DNA from 3 places in the Paenibacillus intestini genome. Region 1 is predicted to be linked to each of the others. Evidence: predicted binding sites of a transcription regulator. Region 1 holds the regulator's gene; each other region holds the start of a gene.

What was found. The regulator LexA, encoded in region 1, represses DNA repair genes until DNA is damaged. The targets are predictions, from matches to a motif close to CGAACATATGTTCG.
Region 2: the regulator LexA is predicted to act here: its motif matches at 4,999-5,012, upstream of recA (recombinase RecA).
Region 3: the regulator LexA is predicted to act here: its motif matches at 4,617-4,630, upstream of addB (helicase-exonuclease AddAB subunit AddB).

The regions. Positions count from the first base shown of each region.
Region 1 is NZ_JAURUN010000001.1:281,058-291,299, reverse strand. Features, by position in the region: gene J2T16_RS01270 (HAD family hydrolase) at 1-454, opposite strand, end outside; gene J2T16_RS01265 (hypothetical protein) at 483-995, opposite strand; gene J2T16_RS01260 (DUF896 domain-containing protein) at 1,128-1,337, opposite strand; gene J2T16_RS01255 (LysM peptidoglycan-binding domain-containing protein) at 1,433-1,810, opposite strand; gene lexA (transcriptional repressor LexA) at 2,105-2,731, shown strand; gene J2T16_RS01245 (aldehyde dehydrogenase) at 2,889-4,193, opposite strand; gene J2T16_RS01240 (hypothetical protein) at 4,656-4,841, shown strand; gene glnA (type I glutamate--ammonia ligase) at 5,250-6,578, opposite strand; gene J2T16_RS01230 (MerR family transcriptional regulator) at 6,709-7,122, opposite strand; gene J2T16_RS01225 (methionine gamma-lyase family protein) at 7,205-8,458, opposite strand; gene hflX (GTPase HflX) at 8,545-9,831, opposite strand; gene J2T16_RS01215 (AAA family ATPase) at 9,944-10,242, opposite strand, start outside.
Region 2 is NZ_JAURUN010000002.1:285,463-295,704, reverse strand. Features, by position in the region: gene J2T16_RS06530 (DUF3388 domain-containing protein) at 1-542, shown strand, start outside; gene J2T16_RS06525 (helix-turn-helix domain-containing protein) at 609-1,691, shown strand; gene J2T16_RS06520 (hypothetical protein) at 1,765-1,929, shown strand; gene J2T16_RS06515 (YajQ family cyclic di-GMP-binding protein) at 2,079-2,570, shown strand; gene pgsA (CDP-diacylglycerol--glycerol-3-phosphate 3-phosphatidyltransferase) at 2,888-3,475, shown strand; gene J2T16_RS06505 (competence/damage-inducible protein A) at 3,585-4,841, shown strand; gene recA (recombinase RecA) at 5,082-6,146, shown strand; gene J2T16_RS06495 (regulatory protein RecX) at 6,332-7,102, shown strand; gene rny (ribonuclease Y) at 7,414-8,955, shown strand; gene J2T16_RS06485 (TIGR00282 family metallophosphoesterase) at 9,036-9,830, shown strand; gene J2T16_RS06480 (stage V sporulation protein S) at 9,948-10,208, shown strand.
Region 3 is NZ_JAURUN010000003.1:424,788-435,029, forward strand. Features, by position in the region: gene mtaB (tRNA (N(6)-L-threonylcarbamoyladenosine(37)-C(2))-methylthiotransferase MtaB) at 1-168, shown strand, start outside; gene J2T16_RS11135 (NUDIX hydrolase) at 272-709, shown strand; gene J2T16_RS11140 (Na/Pi cotransporter family protein) at 791-1,792, opposite strand; gene J2T16_RS11145 (class I SAM-dependent rRNA methyltransferase) at 2,148-3,524, shown strand; gene J2T16_RS11150 (hypothetical protein) at 3,804-4,469, shown strand; gene addB (helicase-exonuclease AddAB subunit AddB) at 4,695-8,198, shown strand; gene addA (helicase-exonuclease AddAB subunit AddA) at 8,195-10,242, shown strand, end outside.

The DNA of each region.
Region 1 (10,242 bases):
ACAATCTGTACTTACCTTGCAAATGGCGCAACGTTTCCATCGTTTCTTCATATACATGAGGTCTCGATCTACGTTCTGCACCAAACTGAGAGGCCAGGCGCTCTGCAAGCTCATCATGATCGACACCCAGCTTTAGTAAACCACGGCGCCAAGACTCCTTGCGATAAATTGGAGCCAATTGTTCAAGCTGACGAAATTCCGGCTGTTCTCCTCCCGTAAAGTTCGCCCAAAGTCCTTCAAAAGGGTTAATTCCAATCATTTTGGTAAAAGGGAACGTTTCATAAGATTCATATAGTTCACGTGCTTCATTACGAACAGCCTCTTCGAGTGCCTCAGCATTAACACCTGTTTCTGCTGCAGCAATTAGACAAGTTTCATGAAAGGCTTCTCGTACACTCCGTTCATCCCATAATAAAGTATCATCCAGGTCAAACATAATCGCTTTTAACGCCATTCCGATCATCTGCCCCTTTACACGTTAATTACTTATCAATCGTTTCTACGGTAATCTGGTGTGCTTTTGCAAATTTCAACAACCGCTCGGTAATCGCTTCTGTATCGTAACGATTTAACAACTTGGTGAAAACCCATCTTTTTCCACGACTGTTGTGTTCAATAACAACAGTACCTGGCTCAAAACGGAATTTGATAATATCGTCAACCCCGATCGATCGTTCACGATTCCCCTTCGTTGTAATGATCCGATTACTGCTAATTTTAACGTAAGGACGGCGCAACATAAAAATGACAGCCAAAAATACATAGAGCAGCATTGTGACCCAATCCCAGGTTGTCATCGGTGCTTTCACTAAAAAAGTACTCATGAACAGATACAAGAACGCTAAACCAATTAAAAAGATAGGGAACAAAAGGCTTCTGCCTTTGTAAACATCCTCACCTGGATTACCTGTAATTGGTTGACCGCTTTTTTTACGTTGCTGATTCAATTGCTTCGAATTTTTCCGAACCGTTCTCTCGAACGAACGCCGTGACATGTGAATCCCCCTTATGTGTCTTGTATCGGCTTACATAATTATACTGCAAACCGATGTTCCCCCTTATAGTAAGCATCCCCAGCTAACATGAAGAAACCTAAATATCATAACGATATGTTTAGGTTTCGTAAATTAATGTTTGAGTTTGCCTTGGTGGCCTTGGCCCTTGTCGTCGTCAACAATCTCAATTGAATCGAGTTGCTGTCTGAAGTTGCTACGAATGTTACCTAGGTAAATTTCTCTCAATTTGGCACGTTCAGCAAGTTCTTCCTCTGATAGTCCAGTGGATTTCTGCTTGCGAGCCAATTCGTTAATACGTGCTACCAGACTATCTATATCCAAGCTTGTCCCCTCCAAAAATACAAAGTCATATTAACTTTGACATGAGAAAGGCGGCTTGTCAAGTTAGTACGCGCCAACCTGCATAGATGCGCACTCTATTTAACAAACTGAGGTAAAATTAGAACTTGTCCTGTCTGGATTGTTGCTGATTCAAGTTGATTCACTTTTTTGATTGCTTCTATATATACACGCGTATCCATCGACGTTGGTTTATGTTCCAAAGAAATACTCCACAATGTTTCTCCCTGTGATACAGCAATCTTACCACCAGGTAGTAGATCATTCTCGTTACCAGCAAAGACAGTTAGCACTGTACTACATCCAATAAATATAATTAATGAAGCAATTGCCAGCTTAATCAATCCCTTAGAGAACTTAAGACGTGTCATGAACGTTCTGAATTGCCCTATATTAGACTTTAAAGCTTCTGAATTTACTGGTTTATAAATGCTCTGATACGTAGAATATCTCATTTGTCCCCGCCTCCAAACGTTTGTTCCTATCTCTTGGAATCAATATAACACGAACATTTGTTTTGTTCAAGACTTTTTTAGAACAATTGTTCGCTCTTTTTTCGACATTAAAACATCTTCTTTCGTATTGGAAATTCTTGCGTAGTGAACAATTAAACTCTCTTTTCAAAAAAACTAATGAGTCTGAATCGAAAAAAGTAGAAATAATATGATTTCTTTAGAACTTATGTTTGTACGAACGGAGGTTCTATGTTATAATTTTCCCAAACGTTACTAAAATGGGGTTGATACGGTATGTCGAAGATATCCAGCAGGCAACAGGCTATCCTGGAGTTTATACGAAATGAAGTCCGTTTGAAGGGGTATCCTCCTTCCGTAAGAGAAATTGGCGAAGCCGTTGGACTGGCTTCCAGTTCCACAGTGCATGGACATTTGGATCGTTTGGAGAAGAAAGGGTTAATCAGACGTGACCCAACCAAACCAAGAGCGATTGAATTGTTAAGCCAGGAAGAGTCTGAGCATTCTCATCAGTTCGCCCACAGCGTTGCACGAATTCCGGTCGTGGGTAAAGTAACAGCTGGTGTGCCGATTACGGCAACAGAAAATATTGAAGACTACTTCCCACTTCCTACACATTATGTAGGAGAACAGAAAGTATTTATGCTTTCCGTTGTTGGGGACAGTATGATTGAAGCCGGTATTGTTAATGGAGACTATGTAATCGTTCGTCAGCAACAAACCGCTGATAATGGTGACATTGTCGTTGCCATGACTGAGGACGATGAAGCAACAGTGAAGACTTTTTATAAGGAAAAGGATCACATTCGCCTTCAACCGGAAAATGCTACATTAGAACCGTTGCGGTTGAAACACGTTAGTATTCTAGGCAAGGTCATTGGTCTTTTCCGCGATATTCATTAATGCATATTGGTTTATTAAATTGCTAATACGTTCTACCCGATAGAATACGAAAGAGGTTGCCCTGATCAACAGGACAACCTCTTTCTTTTACTCTAATAATTGGGGCATATCATTTACTAACCAACTACTCTAATAAGTGCATGCGCTGAACAAGAGATTATTTAGTGCGTTTAAGAATGCTTTTGTGATGCGAGAATACTTCAAAACTCTGTTGTCCATGGTAAGAACCCATACCGCTCTCTCCCACACCCCCAAATGGCAAATAATGCGAGGTCATGTGAGATAGAGTCTCATTAATACAGCCTCCACCAAAAGAAACCTGATTTAATACCTGCTCCTGTAAAGCTTCATTTTCAGTAAATAAATACAAAGCGAGTGGTTTAGGCCGCCGAGCGATTTCATCGAGCATTGGATTCAAATCACGATACGTAAATACGGGCAGAATAGGTCCAAAGATCTCTTCCTGCATTACTGGTGAATCCCAATCGATATCGCCAAGAACAGTCGGTTCAATCATAAGCTGATCCCGATTCGAACGCCCTCCCATTAAAGTTTTGCCATTCGTAAGGAAAGCATTCAAACGATCAAAGTTACGTGTGTTAACGATATGAGGAAAATCCTTATTTTGCATCACATCATCCCCAAATTTATCGCGAACCTCGGCTCTGATTTCCTCGATGAGTTGATCATGTACCTGTTCATCTACTACTAAATAGTCCGGTGCAACACAGGTTTGCCCTGCATTCAGAAATTTACCGCGCACAAGACGTTGTGCTGCCAGTTTCAGATCAGCATCCCGATGCACAATGGCTGGACTTTTACCGCCTAACTCTAACGTCACTGGAGTTAAGTGCTCTGCTGCAGCTTTCATGACAATACGACCGACCCCCGTACTGCCTGTAAAGAAAATATAATCGAATTTCTCATTAAGCAGTGCTGTACTCGTTTCAACCTCTCCTTCCATAACAGCAATGTACTCCTCAGGGTATATGTCCTGGATAAGATCGTTAATTAAACGAGACGTCGCTGGTGTAAGCTCAGAAGGTTTGATCACAGCACAGTTCCCTGCAGCAATTGCACCGATTAGCGGCCCAAACGCCAGTTGGAACGGATAATTCCAAGGCGCAATAATCAGAGCAACTCCATAAGGCTCAGGGTAAATCGTACTAGCCGCGTCTGGCATTGCAGAGCTCGTTGGAACGTTACGTGGTGTAGCCCATTCACGCAGATGTTCCAGCGTGTAATCCAATTCACCCAATACAATGCGAATCTCCGAGCCATATCCTTCAGCCTCTGATTTATTGAGATCAGCACGAAGCGCATCCAGAATACGTTGCTGGTACTTCTCGATCCCTTCTTTCAAGTTTTGCAAAGCCTGAATCCGATACTCCACTTGTTTAGTCTGTCCTGTATTAAAAAACGTACGTTGTGTAGTCACAAGTTGTTTCGCTTGGTGTTCCAAAAATATCATCTCCAATTAATTTATAAAAATTATATTGTCCAAAATCAAATTAATTATATCTTTTATATATGAAACTATCAACATAGTTTTGAAACAAGACAGATGTCAAAAGACAAAATAAGTGGAAAGCATGACGCATACTTCTTTATTTTTTCAGCGATTGCTTGTATGTTCTTGACTCTTTTATGAATTTTTCAGACATAGAATTTATCATATTTCTGACTCTCCATGTTCTTATTTGAGTTTAGTTTTCATTTAGAGATTTCACAATAATATAACTATTTACTTTGCACAAATATAAATTTTTGGACTTTCTTATTTTATCTTCATATATGTTTGGATGTGATCTGAGGATAAATATAGTAAACAATGTGACAAATTATATTATTTTACATTTAATAATATGGTAGTTTTAAAGAGTAAAGTTTTACCAATTCATTACAAATATTAGGAGGTATTTGTATGAAAAAGAAAATGTATTCACTTGGAGCTTTAACTGTTATTGTGGCAATCGTCGCTGTTCCAACATCATTTGCTGCCGCTTTCACCTTCTTCTCAAGATTCATTAACTTCACAAAGTATTACGATTCAGGCAACACAGAAATATGTAAGATACTCAAAAGTAGGCCAACCTGGTCAGTGGTATAGTGGCTATACTTATGATGTAATCTATAGTGATGGCGCTTGTGATATTGGCCCTGATTTTTTGGTGACTCCTATTCGACCTGGGCTCACAGTTGTAAGTGCAAACCATGGTAGTTATATCATCCTTTTTAAGTTTCATGTAAGCTATTAACGAACAAAACAAACAAAATGGGGTTATTTTAATGCCCCTGTGTCGAGTTTATTAAAATAGAGTAGCTACTGCTAGAAAGCCCTCAATAGAGTAAATTAAATGCAAGAATAGCGCTCCCATGAGGAGCGCTATTCTTGCATTTTTCCTGCATCTTATTGGATGCGGGCATTTTGTGGGCACTCACCTTTTAGTTCATCCAGAAATTATTTATCCCCAAAAAGAAAAACCCCTTACGCCAGATGGCGCAAGGGATTCTGGTATTAGTACAACGTGATATATTGATCGCGTTCCCATTGGTGGACTTGTGTTCTGTACATATCCCACTCAATTTCTTTCAGCTCGTAGAAGTGAGCCAGGGCGTGGTCGCCGAGAGCATCACAGATGACTTCGCTGCGGATCAATTCGTTCAATGCTTCTTTCAGGTCAGCTGGCAAGCTAGGAATGCCTTCTTCCACACGCTCTTCTTCTGACATGATGTAGATGTTACGGTCAATCGGAGCTGGTAAGGAAAGCTCACGTTTGATTCCGTCCAGACCTGCTTTCAATAAAACAGCCAAAGCGAGGTAAGGGTTAGCAGCTGGATCCGGGTTACGAACTTCAACACGAGTACTCAGACCACGTGAAGCAGGAATACGGATCATTGGGCTACGGTTACTTGCAGACCATGCTACGTAACATGGTGCTTCGTAACCTGGCACAAGACGTTTGTATGAGTTCACAGTCGGGTTAGTGATTGCTGCAAACGCACGTGCATGCTTCAGCGTTCCAGCCATGAAGTGACGTGCAGTTTTGCTCAGGCCCAGTTCATCCGACTCGTCAACAAATGCGTTCTCATTGCCACGGAACAAGGATTGATTACAGTGCATACCGGAACCGTTCATACCGAACAATGGTTTTGGCATAAACGTAGCATGTAATCCATGCTGACGTGCAATCGTTTTAACAACGAGTTTGAAGGTTTGGATCTGGTCTGCCGCTTTCAATGCATCCGCATATTTGAAGTCGATCTCATGCTGACCAGGAGCTACCTCGTGGTGAGAAGCTTCGATTTCAAATCCCATTTCTTCAAGTGTAATAACGATATCACGACGACAGTTTTCACCAAGATCTGTTGGTGCAAGGTCGAAATATCCACCTTGGTCATTCAGTTCGTTTGTTGGATTTCCTTTTTCATCCGTTTTGAACAAGAAGAATTCTGGTTCAGGACCAACGTTAAAGGAAGTGAATCCCATTTCTTCGGCTTCCTTCAGGTTTCGCTTCAAGATGCCACGTGGATCACCTGGGAATGGGTTGCCGTCTGGCAGATATACGTCACAGATCAAACGTGCGACGCGATTATCGGATACCCATGGGAAAATAAGCCAAGAGTCAAGATCCGGATAGAGGTACATGTCGGATTCTTCGATACGAACATAACCTTCAATGGAAGAACCATCAAACATCATTTTGTTATCCAAAGCCTTCGTTAACTGGCTTACAGGAATCTCAACGTTTTTAATCGCTCCCAGCAAGTCGGTGAATTGCAATCGAACGAATCGTACGTTTTCTTCTTTGGAGATGCGGAGAATGTCTTCTTTTGTATAACTCATGATTCCTCTCCCTTTCTTATCTGCGTATTTGGCTTGCATGTTATATTTGTACATTAGAATGTTCCACGGGTCAAGGAGTCTGACATCAGAAGTTTGAAATTTACCTTACCCGCCTCGTTAGGTGAACCGATTATTTTTTATTAAAAAAACGAGAAAGTTCACCTTGGATGAGAGATACTTGGCCTGGTCTTTTGCCTGACACCAGCTGTTGCTTCAGCAAGCGGTGCAGTTGCGTATCGGACAGCTCTCTACGTTTAACTTCCGTATCTGGCGTAATCACCGTTGCCTCTTCAGACTCTTTTGAGACAGGATTCATCACTTGCTTGATGCCAGCAATGTTAACTCCTTTTTCAATCAGAGCTTTAATCTCTAGCAATCTCTCAACATCGTTAAAGGAAAACAAACGCTGATTCCCTGAAGTTCTTGCAGGAACAATGAGACTATGCTGCTCATAATAACGAATCTGTCTCGCGGACAGGTCGGTAAGTTTCATTACGATACCGATCGGGAATAAGGCCATATTTCTGCGAATCTCGTCGCCCATGTTCATCAACCTTCCAGTCATCTATTCTTGACCCTATTGTACATTTAGTTGTTACAAAGTGTCAATGACATGTTAGATAAACTCACAATAATTTACGATCTTTCATCGCTTGTAATGCCATTAAAACGCCATATTTAACATGAGAGTAAGTCAACCCACCTTGCATATAACCGATAAAAGGCTCTCGAATCGGTGCGTCGGCGGATAACTCCAAGCTTCCTCCTTGGATAAACGTACCTGCCGCCATAATGACAGGATGCTCATATCCAGGCATATCCCAAGGCTCAGGCACAACATGGCTATCCACAGCTGCTGCCTGCTGAATACCTTGCACAAAAGCAATTAGATGCTCCGCAGAGCTGAATTGCACCGCCTGAATCAGGTCGGTACGCGGCTCATCCCACGCAGGCTTGGTTACAAATCCGGATGCAGCAAACATCGCCGCAGCAAAAATACTTCCTTTAATCGCTTGACCAACAATGGTCGGAGCCATGTAAAGTCCTTGGTAGATGCCTCGTGTTGTCCCCAGCATAGCACCGACCTCACCCCCAATACCAGGTGCAGTCAAGCGATACGCTGCCAGTTGTACATACTTCTCTTTACCACATATGTATCCTCCGGTTTCTGCTAACCCACCACCAGGATTTTTAATCAACGAACCTGCCATCAAGTCCACACCTACTTCCGTAGGTTCGCGTTCTTCAGTAAATTCGCCGTAACAATTATCCACAAACACGATAACGTCTGGTTTCAACGATTTAACACGTGCCACCATATTTGCAATCTCATCAATTGTAAACGAAGAACGCCAGTCGTAACCGCGTGAGCGCTGAATGCCTATAACCTTCGTTGCTGGCGTAATAGACTTTTCCACCGCTCCCCAATCCACTTGCCCTGCGTTTGTGAGTTCAGTTTCAGCATAGCCAACCCCAAAATCACGGAGAGACCCTGTTCCATCACCAGGCATGCCGATCACTTTATGTAATGTGTCATAGGGCTTACCTGTGATGTACAACAGATTGTCTCCTGGCCGCAATACGCCGAACAGGGCCGTACTTATCGTGTGTGTTCCTGAGGCAAAATGAGGACGCACCAGTGCAGTTTCTGCACCAAACACATCCGCATACACCTCATCAAGCACCTCACGTCCACGATCGTTATAGGCATACCCCGTTGAGCCCGCAAAATGATAATCACTTACTTTTCTGCGCTGAAAGGCATCGATAACTTTCCATTGATTGTGATCTACAATACGATCAACCTGATGAAGTTGTCCCTCGATCTGACGTTCCACCTGATGTTGAAGTTCTAGAATAGTTGAATCAAACCTTGCCATCTTGCTTCATTCCCCTTTTATAGCACGAAACTGACGCATTCGAATCAATTCTCGTGTCAACTTATCACATTAATATGTCATGAATATTACAGTTCAATGAAATCTTCGAGTAAATATGCAAACTTCTCATATTCACCTTTTTGCAGCTCGACTTGATAGATAACATCGTTCTCATCATATTCCGTTCCTACAACGTCTCCGATTTTATAGAGTACAGATGTCAGATCCCCACGTTCCGCCGGAATACGGAATCGCTTCGTATCGCCTGTCAGTTCCGCTTGAATCAATTCACGAACCTTGATCAAATCTGATTCATCAAGTGCACTTATTTTAATATGCTTTTTATCCAAAGGAAGCATCTGTAGTTGTTCCGGCGTGCAGGCATCTTTTTTGTTATACAGAACAAGCTGAGGCTTGTCCCCTGCACCAAGTTGCTGCAAAATGGTATGAACTGTGCTCATCTGATCGTCACGCATTTCGGATGAAGCGTCTACAACATGTAAAATCAGATCAGCCTCATTCACTTCTTCCAATGTCGCGCGGAAAGCCGCAACCAGATCGTGAGGTAAATTCTGAATAAAACCAACGGTGTCCGTCAGTACAATTTCTTTACCACTCGGTAGCTCCATTGTACGTGATGTTGGATCGAGCGTAGCAAAAAGTTGATCCTGAATGTATACATCCGCTGCGGTTAACTGCTTCAACAATGTTGATTTACCTGCATTTGTGTAACCTACTAAAGCAACTTGAATAATCCCTGTTTTTTTACGACGCTCTCTGTGCAGTTTACGATGACGTGTGACTTCCTCGAGGTGACGCTTTAGATCATCGATCCGTCCCCGGATGTGACGACGGTCTGTCTCCAGCTTGCTCTCACCTGGGCCTCTTGTCCCGATGCCGCCCCCAAGTCGTGACAAGTTTTTACCATGCCCCGATAAACGCGGCAACAAATAACTATGTTGCGCCAGTTCTACCTGAATGATCCCTTCCCGTGTACTGGCACGTTGCGCAAAGATATCCAAAATAAGCTGTGTACGGTCAATAATTTTCAGATCCAAAGCCTCTTCCAGATTTCGAACCTGAGCGCCAGACAACTCCTGATCAAAAATAGCTGTCGTTGCTCCCAGCTCGTCTGCAACCAAACGCAGTTCTTCCACTTTACCTTTACCAATAAACCATTTCGTGTCCCTTGTTTCCCGGTTCTGGGTTAATACACTGAGAACTTCAACGCCTGCGGTTTCAGCCAGCTTCACAAGTTCCTGTAATGAATACTCATGATTAATGCCTGAACGCTTCACTTCATCGGTAACCAGACTGACCAATATTGCGCGGTCTTTTTTGGTTGTATCTGTATCGTGCGTGCCCATTGTCATATATATACCCACTCCCCTGCTCCGTATAAATACATTAAACCACGAAATGCTCGTGGCATGGTTAAAGCCGAACCGGTTAGCCCGGCCGGCTCTGTTAAAAGGTTATTATCGCTTACTTTCGTTCAAACTTCAAATCTTCTGTACGAATAGTCATGAGCTCCAGCTTACCCGGACTTCCATCCGAGTACTGCTCCAGCAAACGAACAGCCTGATGCCGGATTGATCTCTCGATTGCATTCCTTACATACCTGGCGTTACTGAACGCGTGCAACGAATCATTCTTCTCCTGAAGAAGATGTTGCTTTAACTTGAGTATGGTCTGAGGCATCAAAATATAATCACGCTCTTTGGCCATGATCTCAGAGATTTGGATCAACTGGTCAATCGTATAGTCTGGAAATTCAACCTGAA
Region 2 (10,242 bases), on a different contig from region 1:
GTCAACCTAAATTGGTGGATATTCTGGCTGTACGTCACGGTAGGTACATTGACCGGGATTCAGATGATCGCAAGACATTTCGTTTTACTCGGGACGAACTTGGGTTACTCGTTGATTTTTTGGGTGAAGTATTTAAAAGAGAAGGCAATCAGGTCATCGGCTTGCGGGGTATGCCGCGAGTTGGTAAAACAGAGTCAATCATCGCAGGCAGTGTATGTGCCATGAAGCGTTGGACTTTTGTATCTTCTACCCTTCTTCGCCAAACGATACGTAGCCAGATGTCAGAAGACGAGTTAAACCCGAATAATGTATTTATTATCGATGGGATTGTCAGTACGATTCGCTCCAGTGAGCGGCACTATAATCTTTTGCAGGATATCATGTCGATGCCTAGTACGAAAGTGATTGAGCATCCGGATATTTTTGTGCAGGAATCCGAATATGATTATAATGATTTTGATATTATTATTGAATTGCGTAATAATCCTAACGAAGAAATTATTTATGATACGTTTACGGCAAGCTATACCGACGAACTGTAAAGCTCCGTACGGAATCATGGAATAGATCAGCAACAACTGAAGAGTTAAACATAAGGAGGAGATGGCATGTCTGAACTGGGTCAGCAGTTAAGAGAGGCCCGGCTGCAAAAAGGGATGAGTCTCGACGATGTACAGGAAATGACAAAAATTCGCAAGAGGTATTTGGAGGCTATAGAAGCAGGGGATTATAAAGTGTTACCCGGCAGCTTCTATGTGCGTGCATTTATAAAAACCTATGCGGAAACGGTGGGACTTAATGCCGATGAGCTGCTGGAAGGACACAAAAAGGACGTACCTGCGGAAACGGCGGAAGCAACGATGGAGCCGGTAATCCAGAAGCGCTCCAGCCGGCCGGCGGAGCGGAGCAACCGCTGGATGTCTGTTGCTCTGATGTGGACTTTCCCTATTCTGATTATCGTGCTCTTGTATCTGTATATGGCAAACAACAAGGGCGATGACACCAATCCACAAGGGCTGGATGATACAAAGATTACGGACAGTCAAAAACCTGCTAATGACAAACCTGATCAACCATCCGATAACGGGCAAACTGCAACTCCGCCTGCAACCGATTCGGGATCGAATGATGCCGGTAAAGGTGATGCTGGCGGAAACGGCGGCGGTAATGAAACGAATGGTCAGACCGACGGAGAAAATAAAGGTCAAACCGATGGACAAACCGATGGACAAACGGATGGCCAAACAGGTGAGACCCCAGAGGGAACACCACCAACCACACCTGGTTCTGTTACTGTTTCTGAAGATGGAAAATCAGGCAATATTACAAACTTCAAAGTTAGCGGAAGCACGGGTCAGCCTGTAACCGTGACGATCAAGGCGACAGGTCATAGTTGGCTTGAAGTGTATAAAGGTGAGAATTCAAGCGGTGAGAAACTCGAGTATGGCAATACTGCTGACGGTGACACGTTCACATTTACATTGGACAGCGCTGGCATGTACATTAAATCCGGTTATGCGGCGGCAACAACAATTGATGTTGGCGGTCAAGTCGTAACGGACGGCAAAGCAACCAACCGCATTCGTCTTAAACTGGATACAGATAGCGCGGCTACTTCCACGGGAACTGAAGGCATGACAGGCACAACGACCAGTGGTTCCTCGGAAGGCGGAAGCTCCAGCAGCGAATAACCTGGCTAACTGCAGGGGACAATAATCTTGTCTTCAATTGCAGTTAACTTATGGTGAAGTGAGGTGGAAGGCCGTGACAGTCAGCTGGATCGTAACCGGTTTAGGGATCATTGTCAGCCTCCTGGGTTATTACCTGACTCCAAATGCCTGGGGTTACGGAATATTGGGCTTTGGACTTGCGCATATCGTGCTCGGTGTGCTCGATATGTTCAGACAGCCTAACCGTAGCCGGTATTAAGGTAGCTCGACCAGCAAGCATTTTTGGTGACCGAATGGTACTCCAAAAATGCTTTTTTCTATGAGTAAACATGACTAAAATTAGACTTTTGCTTGAAGTTTACTCTATAATGTTACAGAACATATGATTAATTGAAAGGGTGACTTGGTTTGAGTTCAGAAAATTCATTTGATATTGTGTCCAAAATGGACTTGCAAGAATTGACCAATGCCGTTACGCAAACGGAAAAAGAAATTGGTGCTCGTTATGATTTCAAGGGCAGTAAAAGTAGCTTGAAACTGGATAAGGATGCTCTTACGATTGTGTCTGATGATGAGACCAAATTAAAAGCGGTTATTGAAGTTTTACAATCCAAAATGGCAAAGCGTGGGCTTCCGCTGAAAAATATGGATTACGGGAAAGTGGAGCCAGCTTCTTCCGGTACTGTTCGCCAGCGTTTGAATTTCAAGCAGGGCATTGATCAAGATGTGGCTAAAAAAATCAATATCCTCATCCGTGATTCCAAACTGAAGGTGAAGAGTCAGATTCAGGGAGACCAGCTTCGGGTGACAGGTAAGAGCAAAAATGATCTGCAAGCCGTTATGCAACTTCTTAATGGAGCTAACTTGCCACTGGATCTGCAATATACTAATTTTAAATAAAATTCTTGTACAGAAATGTCTTTTTGACACTGTATTGGTACGTATATTATACTGAATGTGCATTGCTGGCAGTCATGCATCAAGTCCAGTCTTCATCGTTAGCTGACTTTGTGAAAAGCAGTACACTTCTGGAAGTCACCGGAGCGTTTAAAAGCAGTTTTGCGTTTGAGCGGTAGACTTTATTTTTTGCGTTTCTACATAGGCTTTTATGTAAATATAAGTCGACGTTTCAATCGTTCATTTCTTGCTTCAGATGATGAATACGGAATGTAAGATGATTGTTTGAAGTAATGGAGGATACAAAGGGAGGGCGTCTTGTGAATTTACCCAACCGGATTACGCTTGCACGAATTTGCTTAATCCCTTTTTTGATGGTGTTTCTGCTCGTGGATTTTCCGTTTTATCCAGAGCCGTTACATCTCGGGAGCTTTACGCTTCCGTATAATCAGTTAATTGCTGCTTTTATTTTTATCGTTGCTGCAAGCACGGATGGAATAGACGGCTATCTTGCAAGGAAAAACAATATGGTCACCAATCTGGGCAAACTGCTTGATCCTCTGGCAGACAAGCTTCTGGTTACCGCTGTTTTGATTTCATTGGTTCAAATGGGTAAGCTGGATTCATGGATTGCAGTCGTTATTATCAGCCGTGAATTTGCCGTGACCGGCCTACGTCAGATCGCCTTGTTGGACGGTTCGGTTGTAGCTGCGAGTGCTTGGGGTAAACTGAAAACAGTAGTACAGATTGTAGCCATTGTTTTGCTACTGCTGAACAATTTCCCCTTCTCATACACGGGTATTCATGTCGATGAAATTGCGGTATATGTAGCGGCTCTGATCACCATCTGGTCTGGAATTGACTACTTTATCAAAAACAAAAACTTGCTTCATTTATCAAAAGCGTAATGATTTAAGCTGAATCGGGTAATGATGAAAGACTCATTGGGTCAAAGGGCAATAGGAACTCATCCTATTGCCCTTTGACTACTCCACATATGTACAGGAGGAAGCCAAAATGAAGGCAGAGATTATTGCAGTTGGGACAGAGTTACTACTGGGACAGATCGTAAATACCAATGCCAGATACCTTTCCCGTGAACTTGCTGCAATGGGGATTGACGTATATTTTCAAACGGTAGTTGGAGATAATCAGAATCGGCTTAGTGAAGCGATACGCATCGCGCAGGGCCGTGCAGATATTATTTTATTTTCTGGAGGCATCGGTCCAACGCAGGATGATTTGACTAAAGACGCACTGGCTGCAGTGTTGAATCGGAAGTTGCATATTGACCGTATGGCTATGGATAAAATTGAAGGTTTCTTCCGCGATCGGAATGTGGAAATGACGGAAAATAATCGGCGCCAAGCCATTGTGCTTGAGGGTGGAACCCCTCTGGCGAATGAAACCGGACTTGCTGCAGGAAACGCGATTGCGGATAACGATAAATATTATGTTGTTATGCCTGGGCCACCTAAAGAATTGATCCCAATGTTCGAGCAGGAAGTCAAACCTTGGTTGCTTCAGCATGCTCTTACAGAAGAAATGCCGATTTATTCACGAATGTTGAAATTCGCAGGCATTGGAGAATCTGCTCTGGAGGACCGTTTGCTTGACTTGATTGACGGACAGACAGACCCTACGATTGCTCCTTACGCGAGTGAGGGAGAAGTAACCGTACGTGTGTCTACCAAGGCTCCGAGCGAAGGAGAAGCCAAGCTAAAGCTGGATGCGATGGAAGTGCAGATTCGTGAGCGTTTATCTGAACATCTCTACGCTAACGAGGATGTGCCTATAGAGTACACGATTGTTACAATGATGTCTGATATGGGGCTGACTCTGAGCGCGGCTGAAAGCTGCACAGGAGGGCTTGTGATGCAGAGCTTAACTTCGGTGCCTGGAAGTGCCTCGATGTTAAAAGGTGGCATTGTATGTTACTCTAATGAGATCAAAGAAAAGCTGTTAAATGTGCCTCACAGTTACCTGGAGGGTGAAGATGCACCAGGTGCCGTTAGCCCAGAGGTGGCAAAAGTGCTTGCAGAGCAGATCCGTATGATCGGGGATGCTGATTTTGGATTGGCGATTACCGGAGTAGCCGGTCCGGGATATTCGGAACGTAAACCACCAGGCCTCGTGTTTATCGCTTTGGCTGAGCGTGGGAAGGATACGGAGATTCATGAACTCCGGATTAACGGTAACCGGGAAACGGTTCGCATTCGCTCGGCAAAAGCCATTCTGTATCGGTTATGGCAAAAGTTAGTCGCTATTGATTGATGATTACGCAGGCAGATTGCATTTGCATAATTGAGGAAGTATAATGATTGTAGACGGAAGAACCGTAAAATGTGGCTTTACAGCCTTGTTTACGGTTCTTTTTCTGTTTTTTCATCGATTTCTATGAGGAAGAGGCGCCTCGGCCTGAACAAAAAAACGAATGTATGTTCGAAAAAAAGCTTGGCAAACGAGTTAAAACAAGGTATCATTATATTATAAACAGTAAAGGGTGTGAGTTTATTGTCAGACCGTCGTGCCGCGCTTGATATGGCGCTCCGTCAAATAGAGAAGCAATTTGGTAAAGGTTCCATCATGAAATTGGGTGAGTCAACTCATATGAATGTGGAAATCATTCCCAGCGGATCTTTGGCTTTGGATATTGCATTAGGAACAGGCGGCTTGCCGAAAGGCCGTATTGTTGAAATATATGGACCTGAATCTTCAGGTAAAACAACTGTGGCATTGCATGCCATTGCTGAAGTCCAACGTGTAGGTGGACAAGCTGCGTTTATCGATGCTGAGCATGCGCTTGATCCGAATTATGCAAGCAAACTGGGCGTTAACATTGATGAATTGCTCTTGTCACAACCGGATACAGGTGAGCAAGGATTGGAAATCGCCGAGGCTCTTGTACGCAGTGGTGCAGTAGACATCATTGTTATTGACTCGGTAGCAGCGCTTGTACCAAAAGCGGAGATTGAAGGAGAGATGGGAGATTCTCACGTTGGTCTGCAGGCTCGTTTGATGTCTCAGGCACTCCGTAAATTGTCCGGTGCAATCAGTAAATCTAAAACGATTGCCATCTTCATCAACCAGCTTCGTGAAAAAGTTGGTGTTATGTTTGGTAACCCGGAAACGACACCAGGTGGCCGCGCATTAAAGTTCTATTCCACGGTTCGTCTAGATGTACGCCGTATTGAGAGTATCAAATCGGGAAATGACATTACAGGTAACCGTACCCGTATTAAAGTTGTTAAAAATAAAGTGGCACCTCCGTTCAAACAAGCGGAAGTTGACATTATGTATGGTGAAGGTATTTCCAAAGAGGGAAGTATCATCGATATCGGTACAGAGCTGGATATCGTCAACAAAAGCGGTGCTTGGTATTCGTATGAAGGTGAACGTTTAGGGCAAGGCCGTGAGAACGCGAAGCAGTTTATGAAAGAACATAAAGAAATTGCTGATGTGATTGAGCAGAAAATTCGTGAAGCCAGCAATTTGACAACGGCTGTTCCTGCTCCATCGAGTGAAGAGCAAGAAAAAGAAGCGGCTGAAGAACAGGAATTATTCGAAATTAATGAGTAATCTTTCTCTACAGGGGAAGGCACTTTGTATTCTGACGTCCTAAAACCTGTAATAAGCGGGTGCTAATGCTTATGAAGCTAAATAGGATTGGTTCTCGCCAGCTAACAGCCTCTGTCCATTCCGGACAGGGGCTGTTAGCATCTATGCCATCTGTAACCTAAACAAAGGGGAGCGTGAAGATCATAGTGAAATATCGCCAAAAGGAGCAAGAATATAATGTGCATGATGATGACGAAGAATTGCAAGAAGCAGCAGAATTAAATGGGTTCTCCCAATTTCCAGACGATGAAGAACTTATCATCACCAGAGTAGAGCGGACGAAGAGTCGTGAAGCACGCTACCGGATTTCATTTGGTCACTATTCGCTTACGGTTCTGGAAGATGTGATGATTAAGTACAGGATGACACGTGGCAACATTTTTATGAAGAAAGATCTGGAGGAAATCATTATTGCGGATGAACGCCAGAGGACGTACGTGCAATCGTTACGTTTTTTGGAGTTTAAGCAGCGGACACGTCATGAATTGCGGCAAAAGTTAAAGCAAAAGGAGTTCGCGGCACCGATTATTGAAGAGGTCCTCGATCGGCTGGAGCAAGAAAAGCTTGTCGATGATGACCTGTTTGCCAAGGAATGGACAAGACAGCGTATGGAGGGACAGCGGAAGGGAAAACTGTGGATAAGGCAAGAATTGCGTCAAAAAGGAATTACAAATGAACTTATTGCGGAGGTACTGGATGATGTTAGTGCAGATGCAGAATTCGACACGGCATTAACAGCTGGCCGTAAGAAGTGGAAACAAGTTCGAGGAGACGTGCAGGAGAAGAAACGTAAAACGTTCCCGTACTTGATGCGACGCGGTTTTAGCATGGATCTGGTGCGCCGAGTCATGAATCGTTTAATGGAAGAGGATGGGGCAGAAGATGCCAAAGAGGATGAAGCATTGTTATGGGACTAGACGAGGAGACTAACAATACTGCATTCTCTTGACAATTTCTTTCGTCAAATACTAAAATGGACATGAGTCTGTAAGAAATGGACAACCCTTTTTCCTTCCAAAAAAGCGGTTTCGGTTTCTTCAGATTTAGTCCATTCCTGATTATGGGTTCACTGGAAACAGTGGATAGTACATGTAATCATGTACATGTGAAATGAAAATCGGCGGGGGATCGCCGTGAGTATTCGTTATTCCCAAACATATGTAAGGCATGAAAACAGAAAAGTTGACCCAAGGAGTGCCTTGGAGGAACCAACGAGGAGGTGAACAGTATGGATATTGCTATCACGATCATTCTCGTTGTGGCCGCGCTCGTTATTGGGTTCGGAGTCGGATATTTTATTCGCAAATCTCTTGCAGAGGCTAAAATCTCTAGTGCGGAACAAGCTGCCGTACAAATCGTGGAGAACGCGAAAAAAGAGGCAGAGGCACTGAAGAAAGAAACGGTGCTGGAAGCGAAGGATGAGATTCATCGCATTCGCGCCGAAGCTGAAAAGGACACTCGTGAACGTCGGAACGAAATTCAACGACAAGAGAGACGATTGTTGCAAAAAGAAGAGTCGCTGGATAAAAAATTGGAATCACTCGAACGTAAAGAAGAGCAAGTGGCTAACAAAGAGAAACGTATCGATGAAACACAGCAACAGATCGAAATGATCTACAAAAACCAGGTGACGGAGCTTGAACGAATCTCCAATCTCACGATGGAAGACGCACGCAGTATCATACTGTCCAACGTAGAACAGGAAGTTCGTCATGAGACGGCTCAAATGATCAAGGACATTGAACAGCAAGCGAAGGAAGAAGCGGACAAAAAGTCCCGCGAGATCATTACACTCGCCATCCAACGTTGTGCGGCTGACCATGTAGCGGAGACAACGGTATCCGTTGTAACGCTGCCTAATGAAGAAATGAAAGGCCGGATTATCGGTCGTGAAGGACGTAACATCCGTGCGCTTGAAACCCTTACCGGGATTGACCTCATTATCGATGATACGCCAGAAGCTGTTATTCTGTCGGGCTTTGACCCGATTCGCCGTGAGATTGCCCGGACGGCACTGGAAAAACTGGTGGCGGATGGACGGATTCACCCGGCACGTATTGAAGAAATGGTGGAGAAATCACGTAAAGAAGTGGATGAGCGTATCCGTGAATACGGTGAACAAGCTACCTTTGAAGTGGGCGTGCATGGTCTGCACCCAGATCTCATCAAAATTCTGGGCCGCCTGAAGTTCCGCACAAGTTACGGTCAGAACGTCCTGAAACATTCGATGGAAGTTGCTTATTTGGCAGGACTAATGGCTGGAGAACTTGGAGAAGACGTAACTTTGGCAAGACGTGCAGGTTTGTTGCATGACATCGGTAAAGCGCTGGATCACGAAGTGGAAGGATCACACGTTGAAATTGGCGTGGAGCTGGCGAAGAAATACAAGGAACACCCAGTGGTTATCAACAGTATCGCTTCCCATCACGGGGACTGCGAAGCAACTTCAGTTATTGCGATGCTGGTGGGTGCAGCTGATGCGCTGTCCGCAGCTCGTCCAGGTGCACGCCGCGAAACATTGGAGACATACATCAAACGACTAGAGAAGCTGGAAGAAATCTCGGAATCTTTCGAAGGTGTCGAGAAATCGTACGCCATCCAGGCTGGACGCGAAGTTCGCGTCATGGTGCAGCCTGAGAAGATCGATGATGCTGAAGCTTTCCGCCTCGCTCGTGACATCACGAAGATGATCGAGAATGAACTTGATTATCCAGGTCATATCAAAGTCACCGTGATCCGGGAAACCCGGGCGGTTGAATACGCTAAATAGAGTATTTTGGAAAAGTGGCCGCTTCAGTGGGCCACTTTTCCTGTTGATAAGCCATGCAGGAATTGAGGAGGCAATAAATCATGAAAGTTTTGTTTATTGGGGACATTGTAGGAAACGTAGGGCGTAAAGCGCTTAAGGAGAACTTACCATACCTGAAATCGAAATATAAACCCCATGTGATCATTGTCAATGGTGAGAATGCTGCAGCAGGACGCGGCATTACAGGTCCAATTGCCAATGAATTTTTTAACTGGGGCGTGCATGGCATTACGCTTGGCAACCATACTTGGGACAATAAGGATATTTTTGATTTTATAGATGATGAACCACGTATGATCAGACCAGCCAACTTTCCACCAGGTACACCTGGACGTGGGTATACCGTAGTTAAGGGGGAAGGGAAAGAACTTGCGATCGTGAACCTGCAAGGCAGAACCTTCTTGCCTGCGATTGATTGCCCGTTTCGCGCAGCGGATGAGATTGTGGACGAGCTACGGAGAGACTATAAATGTATTCTTGTGGATATGCACGCGGAAGCAACGTCGGAGAAGATTGCGATGGGCTGGCATCTCGATGGACGCGCATCCTTCGTTGTAGGTACGCATACCCATGTGCAAAGCAACGACGAACGTATTTTGCCTGGAGGTACGGCATATTTGACAGATGCGGGTATGGTAGGACCGCGTGACGGCATTCTGGGCATGGAGCGTGATGCGGTGCTACGTAAATTTTACACCCAGCTTCCAGTGAGATTTGTCGTAGATGACGGCAAATGGCATTTTCATGGCGTAATCGTGGATATTGACGAAGAAACTGGTGCGGCTACGCGGATTGAGAAAATACGTTTAATGGAAGATGAGTGGCGCATGGAATAAGGGTATTGTCCCATTTTGCCCGGAAACCCTGCTAAAAAGAAGGAATTTTTTTTCCTCCCGCGAATAACATCTAGTAAGTGGAAACAAACTTTCAACATTCCCAGGGAGGTACTTACCATGGATGTATTAAAAGTTTCAGCAAAGTCCAATCCTAACTCTGTAGCCGGCGCTCTTGCAGGAGTTCTTCGTGAACGTGGAAATGCTGAACTGCAGGCAATTGGAGCAGGAGCACTGAACCAAGCCATTAAAGCGGTAGCGATTGCCCGGGGATTTGTAGCACCAAGCGGAGTTGACCTGATTTGTATTCCAGCTTTTACAGACATTGTGATTGACGGTGAGGACCGAACGGCCATTAAGCTGATTGTGGAGCCCAGATAATACATGAGTTGAACGTACGCATGAGCCTGTTTAC
Region 3 (10,242 bases), on a different contig from region 1:
GGCAAGTTGCACGGATACAGTGACAACTACATTCAACTGGTGTTCGATGGAACGCCGGATATGGTAGGCAAGGTTTGCCGCGTGAAGTTGACTGAAGCCGGTGCCAATGAAAGCCAAGGTACGCTGGTTCGTGTACTGGAAGAGAATGTGAAACCCGCCGCGATGTAATTCAGGCGCTATGTACAAGGATTTCATTTCCTTGGGGAAAATACCCGAGGAGATGAGGTCCTTCTTTGCCAAGAAAAGAAATTGAAGTCAGATGGGGGAAAACATTATGAACAAAAAAGAAATTTCAGCAGGCGGCGTTGTATACAGAACAGCTGAGGATGGCCAGATTCAAATCCAGCTCATCGTAGACCGTTATGGTAAAACGACACTTGCCAAGGGCAAAATGGAAGATGGAGAAACGATCGAACAGACGGCGCTCCGAGAAATTTTGGAAGAAACGGGTATGGTGGGCCGCATTGTGGAGCCTATTAATATCATTGCCTATACGTACCAGCATGCCGAGTTTGGTCCAGTGGACAAAGAAGTGCACTATTACCTCGTGGCAGCAGAAAGTGGTGACTTGCAGCCCCAGATCGAAGAGATTAAAGGTGTGGATTGGTATGCTCCGGAAGAGGCATGGTCCAAACAGTTGCAGAATGGATACGATAATAACGATGACATTTTGCGCATTGGCCTGAACAAACTGGGCATTAACGTATAAAACAGCATGACATTACGTTTGAATGATGGTCTACTGACCTACACGTTCTGTCGCCAATAATGCGGATATCGTGAGGACTTATTAAGCGACAGGTTTCTTTGCCGACGGGGCAAGCACAGGTGTTTTTTTGTGCCAGATGGGCAAGTAACAGAACGGTAAAGCCAGCAATGAACTGATGATGTTAAAAAGGGTCTGGGCATGCGCAATCTGTGCCCCATGGTCCGCTGACAGCCAGGCTGACGCTGCATGCAGCTGGCTGATCAGCGGCATAAACAGCAGTGCTCCCGCAATGTTGAGTACAACATGGGAGGCTGCTACAAATTTGCCTGCGGAAGCTCCGCCCGCGGCTGCAATAACAGCGGTGATACAGGTCCCGACGTTAGACCCGATCACAATGGCGATGCCGATCTCTACAGGTAGCACGCCTGTCGCTGCTAGTGTAATCGCCATGCTGATAACTGCGGCACTGCTGTGAATCAGCGCAGTCAAGCACGCACCGGCAAGAAAACCCCACCATAGGCTATCGGTCGAACGCTCCAGAAACCATTGGAATACACCCATGCTCCGAAGTGGAACGGCGATGGATTGCATGACTTGAATGCCCGTCATGACGAGAGCAAAACCTGCTGCTGCAAGAAAGTTGAATTGGATCGTCGCTAAAGTACGGCGAGTACGTTCAGGAGCAATCTGGTTGCGTTCACCTAGGACAACAAAAATAGCCCAGCCTGTTAGAGATATAAGCAACAACGGCAGTGAGGCACGTCCGATCTGCAGACCGACAAGCTCTGTCGTTAAGCAAGTTCCAATATTGGTTCCCAAGATAATGCCGAGTGTGCGTCCGTAGGTAATTAAGCGCGTATTAGCTAGTCCTATGGTGAGTACCGTTACGGCAGTGCTGCTCTGTAGTAGAGCGGTCGCGCCTGCACTGAATGCCATGCCCTTCCATGGGGCAGAAGTGGCTCGGTTTAACCAGCCTGCCAGCATCGGTCCCGCCATGCGCTGTAGCGCTGTCTCCATCAGCTTCATACCGCCAAAAAAGATTATAAGCCCATATAACAGAGGCAGAATTACTTCTCTGAACATTCCGAATCATTCCTCCCGTCCCATTCCTTATCACTTATCCTATGAGGAAGCAGAGACAAGCATGACAAGCACAAGAGGAATTGAAACTGCCAGCCCCCAATTCAAAAGGTACGGTGATTCGGCAAACGTAGCGGAGGGGACGAAATTGAATTCGAAGAAGCGAAGCGCTCGCCTGAAAGCTTTCTGAAAGAAAGCTACATCGGAAGCATAGGCTTGTCCTCGGATTTTCCCTTTGGAGAAGGGAATCAGAAAAATCCGAGGACAACAGCGATCGTAGAATCAATTCGTTCCTGGAGCGTCTCGTTGCCGCCCAAACCTATCTTTTCAACTAACTTACGAAAGAAGTGGATCAATCTTGCCATCCGTAACACTGGAACGAAGCCGCAAAAAGCGGCTGGAACATGCGCATCCCTGGATTTTTAATAATGAAATTGCATCCGTAGACGGCAACCCGGAACCGGGTGATATCGTCAATGTACTGAATCATCAAGGTCGCTACTTGGCGACAGGGTATTACAATCCGGCTTCCCAGATTACCGTTCGTGTAGTCTCGTACCAGCCTTTGGAGTTTGAACAGATGGATACCGCCTTTTTTGCGGCTCGTTTCCATGACTGTCTGCGTCACCGGGAACGCTTCATTCAGGATGGCGAAGCCTACCGTCTTGTTTATGGTGAAGCTGATTTCCTACCTGGATTGATCGTTGACCGGTTTGGTAGCATTTTAGTTGTGCAGATCCTTACACTAGGTATGGACCGTTGCCGTGAAGCGATTGTCCAGGCTCTCATTGAAGTGATGCAGCCGGAAGGTATCTTTGAGCGCAGTGATGTATCGATCCGTGAACTCGAAGGCCTGGAGCAGATCAAAGGACCACTCTATGGGGAATGCCCGCGTCATGTGACTGTGACTGAAAATGGGCTACTTATCAAGGTGGATATCGTGGAAGGACAGAAAACAGGTTACTTCTTCGACCAGCGTGAAAACCGGGCTGCCATTGAACCATTGATGAAAGGCTGGGGGTACAAAAGCGGCATCACAGTGCAACAGGTCGAGCATGAAGGAACAGAACAGCTGTTGCCTGTGAACAAGGGTGGCAAAGTGGTTACTTTCCCGTATTGGGACGGTGCCACCGTGCTTGAATGTTTCTCTCATACCGGCAGCTTTACGCTGAATGCGTGCAAATATGGAGCGAAAAAAGTAACCTGCCTCGATATTTCCGAGCATGCGATCGAGAGTGCGCGAACGAATGTGGAGCTAAATGGATTCACGGATCGGGTCGAATTCGTGGTAGCCGACGCTTTTCAATATCTGCGTGAGCAAGTCAAAGGACTTGATGAGCGCAATGCGCGAGCACGAGCATCTGAGCAAAAGGTAGATACTTCCAAAGCGTTGTCCAGTGCTGGAAAAACGTTTGATGTCGTTATCCTTGATCCACCTGCCTTTGCCAAAACAAAATCAGCTGTCAAAGGGGCATGCCGCGGCTACAAGGATATCAACTTGCAGGGCATGAAATTGGTCAACGAGGGTGGATATTTGGTAACCGCAAGCTGTTCCTACCACATGCGTCCTGACCTCTTCCTGGAAACGATTGCGGATGCAGCTGAAGATGCAGGTAAGGTATTACGTTTAATCGACTGGAAAGCAGCCGGTAAGGATCACCCGCAAATTTTGGGCGTAGATGAAGGGCATTACCTGAAATTCGCTATTTTTGAAGTGAGAAGCAAAAAAAATTAAGAATACTCTATTTATAGAATGACACATGTACCCTGTGAGATAGACACTTTAAAAAGTCCATCTTATAGGGTATTTTATTGATGAAGAAAAGCTTGCTCTTGGCGAACAGCTTATATTATTGATTGAAAAGGATACAGTGTTCAGTCTTCATCCCGACTCATTTATATCTAGGTTGGCAACCGCAGGATTTAGTTTGAAAAAAGGAGGAGGTCTGCTCGCTATGGTTACGGGTATGTTATTTGAAACGCGTAATTATAGACGTAGCAGGCGTACATTGATATGAGGAATTTAAAAGAAGGTATTCGAAAACAATTTTATACTGAATTGGGGAAATTCATTGCACCGGAAGGGTATGTAGAACATAGAGAGGCTGATTCCAGCCCGACGGACTATACGTTCAAAAAAAATGTTAAGCCGGGTGTAGTTTGGAGCTTACATAGCCATCTTGGTCATTCAAAACCGCCGTATGCTGTATATACAATCATGGCCTGCCGTTATGAAGCTGCCACTGAACGTTTACGTACTTTTCTTGAAAAGCATCAAATAACGTTGATCTCAAATGCTCCGGTCGGCTTCGGCAATAGTGTTGAAAGGTATACACAGCAAAAACATTCTGTTCTTGTTTCCTCTGAAAATATACAAGAAGCGGCCCAGCAAACAGCAGACAGATTCAAAGAAGCTGAAAGCAAGTATTTGCTGCCGCGCATAGATCAAGCTGTTGCTGTTGATGAATATTTGACCAAACGACCGCATCACTGGCCTACGGGTGATCTTTTTAACTGTTGCGTAACGATTTTAAGCTACGGATTGCTAACCAATGATCAGGCATTAGTGCAAAAGGGGATCGAACGTACATTTGAGATTTTGAATAAGCCTGGATATAGCCAGAGAAACCGGGATTTTTTCGAGGCCTTACAGAAGGCTGTAGAGCATGAATTCATTTAACGAAATTGTAAACTTGAAAACAAATACTAGGCGTATCTGTCACCGAGTTTGGTAATAAACGTCAATCCATAGGGAGCTGCTGGCTGTATTGAACAGGCGGCGGCTCTTTTTAATAGCCATATTGTGTTCTTATTAGGTGGATCATGGCAAACGTATGTTCCGAAGCGGAGAAGGTATGGTATACTGGAAATTAAAATCTTGTACGTGCAGTTTGGAGGATGACACATGTCCGTACGCTTTGTTATTGGCCGGGCAGGCAGTGGTAAGAGCACACTGATTACCCGAGAAATCACATCTCTGCTTAGACAGGAGCCCCAAGGAAAACCGTTGATTTTACTCGTTCCCGAACAAAGCTCGTTCCGGACAGAGCAGGCGTTGGTATCTTCGGGAGATATCAAAGGTACGATGCGTGCCGAAGTTCTTGGATTTCGTCGTCTGGCTTATCGCATCATGCAGGAGGCTGGCGGTTCTGCTCGCGTTCCGATCGGAGCCGAGGGCAAAAAGATGCTTTTATATAAAGTCATTCAGCGTAGGAAAGAAGAACTGAGACTGTTTGCTGCTTCAGGAAGCCAGCTTGGTTTTATCGGGGAATTGACTAATTTATATAGTGAGTTTAAACGTTATGAAGTTCATGCTTCGGCACTCGAAGAAGGGCTTGCAACGTGGAGCATCGCATCGGCCTCACCTATTTTGGAGGATAAGCTCCATGATTTGAATCTGATCTACCATGATTATGAGCAGGAATTGGCGGATTTATATATAGATGATGAAGATACACTGAATGAACTGACAGGTCGTTTGCCAGAAAGTACATGGTTGCAGGGGGCCGAGGTCTGGATTGACGGATTCCATGGATTCACTCCGCAGGAGATGAGTGTAATAGGACAGCTCATGTTACAAGCTTCGTCAGTAACGATTTCCCTGACGCTTGATCGCACGTACGAACAAGGTGTGCTCCCTGGGGAACTTGAATTATTTTATCCAACGGCAAGTGCATATGTGCGTCTCAAAGGAATGGCTGAACATTTGGGTGTGTCTGCCGATACAACTGTTCTCCATGATGAAGTCTTGCCGAGATTCAAGGAGCGGCCAGGGCTTGCCCATCTGGAGGCCGGTTTTGATCGGCGTATTCGCTGGAGAAGTCAGGGTGAGGATTCAGGTATACGCTTGATGGCTGCGGAGAATCGCCGGGCAGAGCTGGAGGGTGCACTACGTGAGATGCGTCGCCTAACCCAAGAAGAAGGAGCAAGATATCGGGATATGGCGGTATTGGTTCGCGGATTGGAGACCTATGCTGATATTGCGGAACCGTTATTCAGGGATTATGATGTTCCGGTCTTTCTGGACCGAAGACGAAGTGAGTTACATCATCCATTATCCGAATTTATTCGTGCTGCATTAGATATCGTCCGCCGTAACTGGCGTTATGAGGATGTTTTTCGCTGTGTCAAGACAGATCTGCTGCTTCCGCTCGATGGTTCCATCACGCGTGAGGATATGGATCAGCTGGAGAACTACGTGCTTGCTTGCGGTATTCATGGATATCGGTGGAACGATGGAAAGCCGTGGAAATATGTGCCGAGTCTCTCACTGGAGGATAATGCACAGGAAGAACGAAGCCGAGGACGAGATGCGGTGTTATCGCTGATGGAAAGCTGCAGAACCTTGATTACGTCGGCACTCGGCACGTTTGAGAAACGAATGAAAAAAGCAAAAACGGCTACTGCTCAGTGTGAGGCATTATTCAGACTGTTAGAGGATGCAGATATTGCGCATAAGCTGGATCAGATGTCTGCTGAAGCCAAGGCGCAGGGAGACCCGGAGCGTTCTAGAGAGCATCGTCAAATGTGGGGGGCCGTGTTGGATCTTCTTGACCAGATGGTCGATATGATGGGCAATGAACGCCTGGACATCACTTTGTTTGCGGGCATGATGGAGACAGGACTGACTGAGCTCAAGCTGGGGCTTGTTCCCCCGGCCCTTGACCAGGTGCTGTTTGGTTCGATGGATCGTACTCGTCTGCGTGATATGAAATATGTATTTATTCTTGGGGCGGTTGATGGGGAATTGCCAGCGATCCCTCAGGACAACGGAGTACTAACGGAGCAGGAAAGATTGTTGCTGACAGAGAGAGGTATGGGTCTGGGACCTGGTGCAACGAGACTGATGCTGGATGAACGTTTTCTCATCTATACCGCTCTGACCGCTGCCAGCAAGCAGTTATGGCTGAGCTATCCTGTCGCAGATGATGAGGGTAAGTCGTTACTCCCTTCCGAGATTGTGCGCCATGTACGCAAAATGTTTGGATTGCAAGAGCAGCCTTTGCTTGCTCAGCCGCCCGTCTCGGATCTGGAATCCGTGCACCTCTCTTACGCGATTCATCCAGAACAAAGCCTCTCCATGCTGATTGGACAATTGCGCAGATGGCGTAGAGGAGAAGACATTCCTGAAATATGGTGGGCCGTCTACAATTGGCATGTGAACCGGGAAGCGAGTCGTCCTCAGCTGGAGCGGTTGCTGGGTTCTGTCTTTTATCGTAACCGTGCGCGGCGACTGGATACTTCGACCAGCCGCAGGCTGTACGGTACGGAGGTGAGAACGAGTGTTTCACGGATGGAGCGGTTTGTAGCCTGTCCATTCTCTCATTTTGCATCACATGGACTGAAGCTGAAGGATCGGCAATTATATCGCCTCCAAGCTCCGGATATCGGGCAACTATTCCATGCTGCACTGAGTCAACTGGCGATGCGCCTGCGTGAGGAAAATCGGAGCTGGGGCAGTCTGACACCCGAACAATGTCGCCAGGAAGCCGAGCAGACGGTGGAGCAGATCGCTCCGCAACTCCAAGGAGAAATTTTGCTTAGCACAAAGCGTTATGGGTATATCTTCCGCAAATTAAAAGATATCGTCAGCCGGGCATCCGTTATTTTGGGCGAACAGTCCAGACGCGGTAGTTTTGAACCGATTGGATTGGAGCTGGATTTTGGTCCAGGGAAACCTTTGCCGCCGTTGCGTTTTGAACTGGAGAATGGGTGTGTACTGGAGATTGTCGGCCGGATCGACCGCGTGGATGTCGCTGAAGGAGAGAACGGTCTGTTGTTAAGAGTAATTGACTACAAATCAAGTCAGACCGATCTCAAGCTTCATGAAGTCTATTACGGGCTATCATTGCAAATGCTCACCTATCTGGAGGTGTTGCTTAGCGCTGCTGAAGAGTGGTTAGGGGAAACGGCGATGCCAGGAGGCACCCTCTATTTCCATGTGCATAATCCACTATTGCAATCCGCAAACGGCATGACATCGGAACAGGCAGAACAAGAACTTCTGAAACGTTTTAAAATGAAGGGTTTGCTGCTCGCTGACCGTGATGCTGTTGCTCAAATGGATAATACCCTTGATAAAGGACATTCCACCATTATTCCGGTGGCATTAAAAGCAGATGGCAGCTTTTATAGCAGTGCTGCTGTCGCGACGCCAGAACAATGGGATACGCTGCTTGCTGCTGTTCGCGGCAATATTCGTGAGATTGGAACTCGTATTACAGATGGAGATACAGCCATTGAACCGTATCGGATACAGCAGGAGATCGCCTGTACGTTCTGTTCATATAAATCACTCTGTCAGTTTGATGAAAATATTGAGGGGAACGACTATAAACTGCTGTCCAAACCGGGCAAACAGCAAGTTTGGGATATGTTGTCTCACAGCAAGGAGGGGGAAACGTTATGATGCATATGCCTAAACCGGAAGGCAGCTTCTGGAGTGATGATCAGTGGAGCGCCATTGCTGAACATGGAGAAGATATTCTGGTCGCCGCGGCTGCAGGATCGGGAAAAACGGCTGTTCTGGTGGAGCGGATTATTCGCAAAATCGCAGACCCTTCCCAAGGATTCAGCGTGGACCGCTTGCTGGTAGCCACGTTCACGAAGGCGGCGGCGGCTGAGATGAAACAGCGTATTCGGGAAGCGCTGGAGCGTGCGCTTGAGGAGCAACCGGAGGAGGAGCATTTGCGCAGGCAGTTGTCGTTGCTTGGACGAGCATCCATTACAACGCTGCACTCCTTTTGTATGGAAGTCATTCGCAAGTATTATCAGCAGATTCCGCTAAATCCGGCTTTTCGAATTCTGAATGAAAATGAGGCTGAGATGCTTCGTCAGGAATTGCTGGAGGAGTTGTTTGAAGAGAAGTATGGCGGAGAAGACGAGGGCAGTACGTTTCGCGAACTGGTGGACTGGTTCAGTGGAGAGCGAAATGATGATGCAATGCACCGGCTAGTACAGCGTTTATACGATTTCTCGCGAAGCCATTCCTGGCCAGATCACTGGCTGATGGAGATGGGTGAAGCTTTTCAGGTGGAAAGTGTAGAGGCACTGGGGCAATCGGCATGGGTACAGAGCATTTTACGGGATGCGGCTCTCGCTTTGAGCGGGGCGGCGGGTTTGTTGCGGCAAGGGGTTCAGATTTCGTTGCAACCGGAGGGTCCTGCACCTTATGCGGAGACACTCAAAGAGGATTTGGCGATGGTTGAAGAGCTTTTATCCGCTGTTGAGGTCATGCCTTGGGATAGGTTGCCTGAGGTGTTCCAGCCAGCTGCATTTGGCAAATTGAAGCCTTGTAAAAAAAATCAGACCGATCCTGGGCTGCAGGAACAGGTGAAGGAGTTGCGGGAAACGGCCAAAAAGGCTGTTGCCGATCTGAAAGGTTCACTTTTTGGAAGGAGTGCCTTCTCCTTCTGGAAGGAGCTGGAACAAGCTGCACCGCTGATGCAGGAGCTTTCCCGTCTGGTTAGCACCTTTGGCGAGCGTTATCTTCAGGCGAAGCAGGAACGCGGACAAGTGGATTTCAACGATCTGGAGCACTATTGTCTGCACATTTTGCGCCATGAGGATTCCACACCTGGACATTCGATGCCTTCGGATGCGGCGATGGAATATCGTGCACGTTTTGATGAAGTACTGCTGGATGAATACCAGGATACCAACACGGTTCAAGAGGATATCGTTAGGCTGATCTCCAGAGAGAATCCAGGTAACCGATTTATGGTCGGTGATGTTAAGCAGAGCATTTACCGTTTTCGCTTGGCTGAACCCGGCCTGTTCATGAACAAGTATCGTAACTATACTCCAAGTATTCATGTGGATACGGAGAACAACGGAGAGAATGGTACAAGAACAGGGATAGCAACGGGAACGGGGAAACGAATCGACCTTGCCCGCAATTTCCGTAGTCGTGCTGAGGTGGTGCATTCCGTCAACGTCATATTCAGACAGTTGATGAATGAAGGGGTCGCTGAGATCGCTTATGATGAACGAGCTCAGCTGGCTTACGGGGCTTCCTTTCCAACAGATACACTTGGAAGTGAGGCCTACACACCTGAGCTTGTGTTAATTGATCGCCAAGGCAGCGGAATCGATGTATCGGAAGGTACGGAAGACGGTGTGGATGCAACCGCAGTTGCAGAACTGGAGAGTGCCGAACTCGAAACGGCTCAATTGGAAGCGCGCGCCATCGCCGGGCGTATTCGAGAGATGGTCGGAGAGACAGACAAGCCTGCGCTGAGTGTGTATGACAAGGCTTTGCAAACGATGCGTCCGGCACGTTATGGAGACATTGTTATTTTGTTGCGTTCCACGCTGATGTGGGCACCGCTGATGATTGAGGAATTCAGACAGCAGGGTATCCCTGCAGGTGGAGAGCAGAGCAAGGGATATTTTCAAGCTACGGAAGTGGAAGTGATGTTATCTCTGTTGCAGCTTGTGGACAATCCAAGACA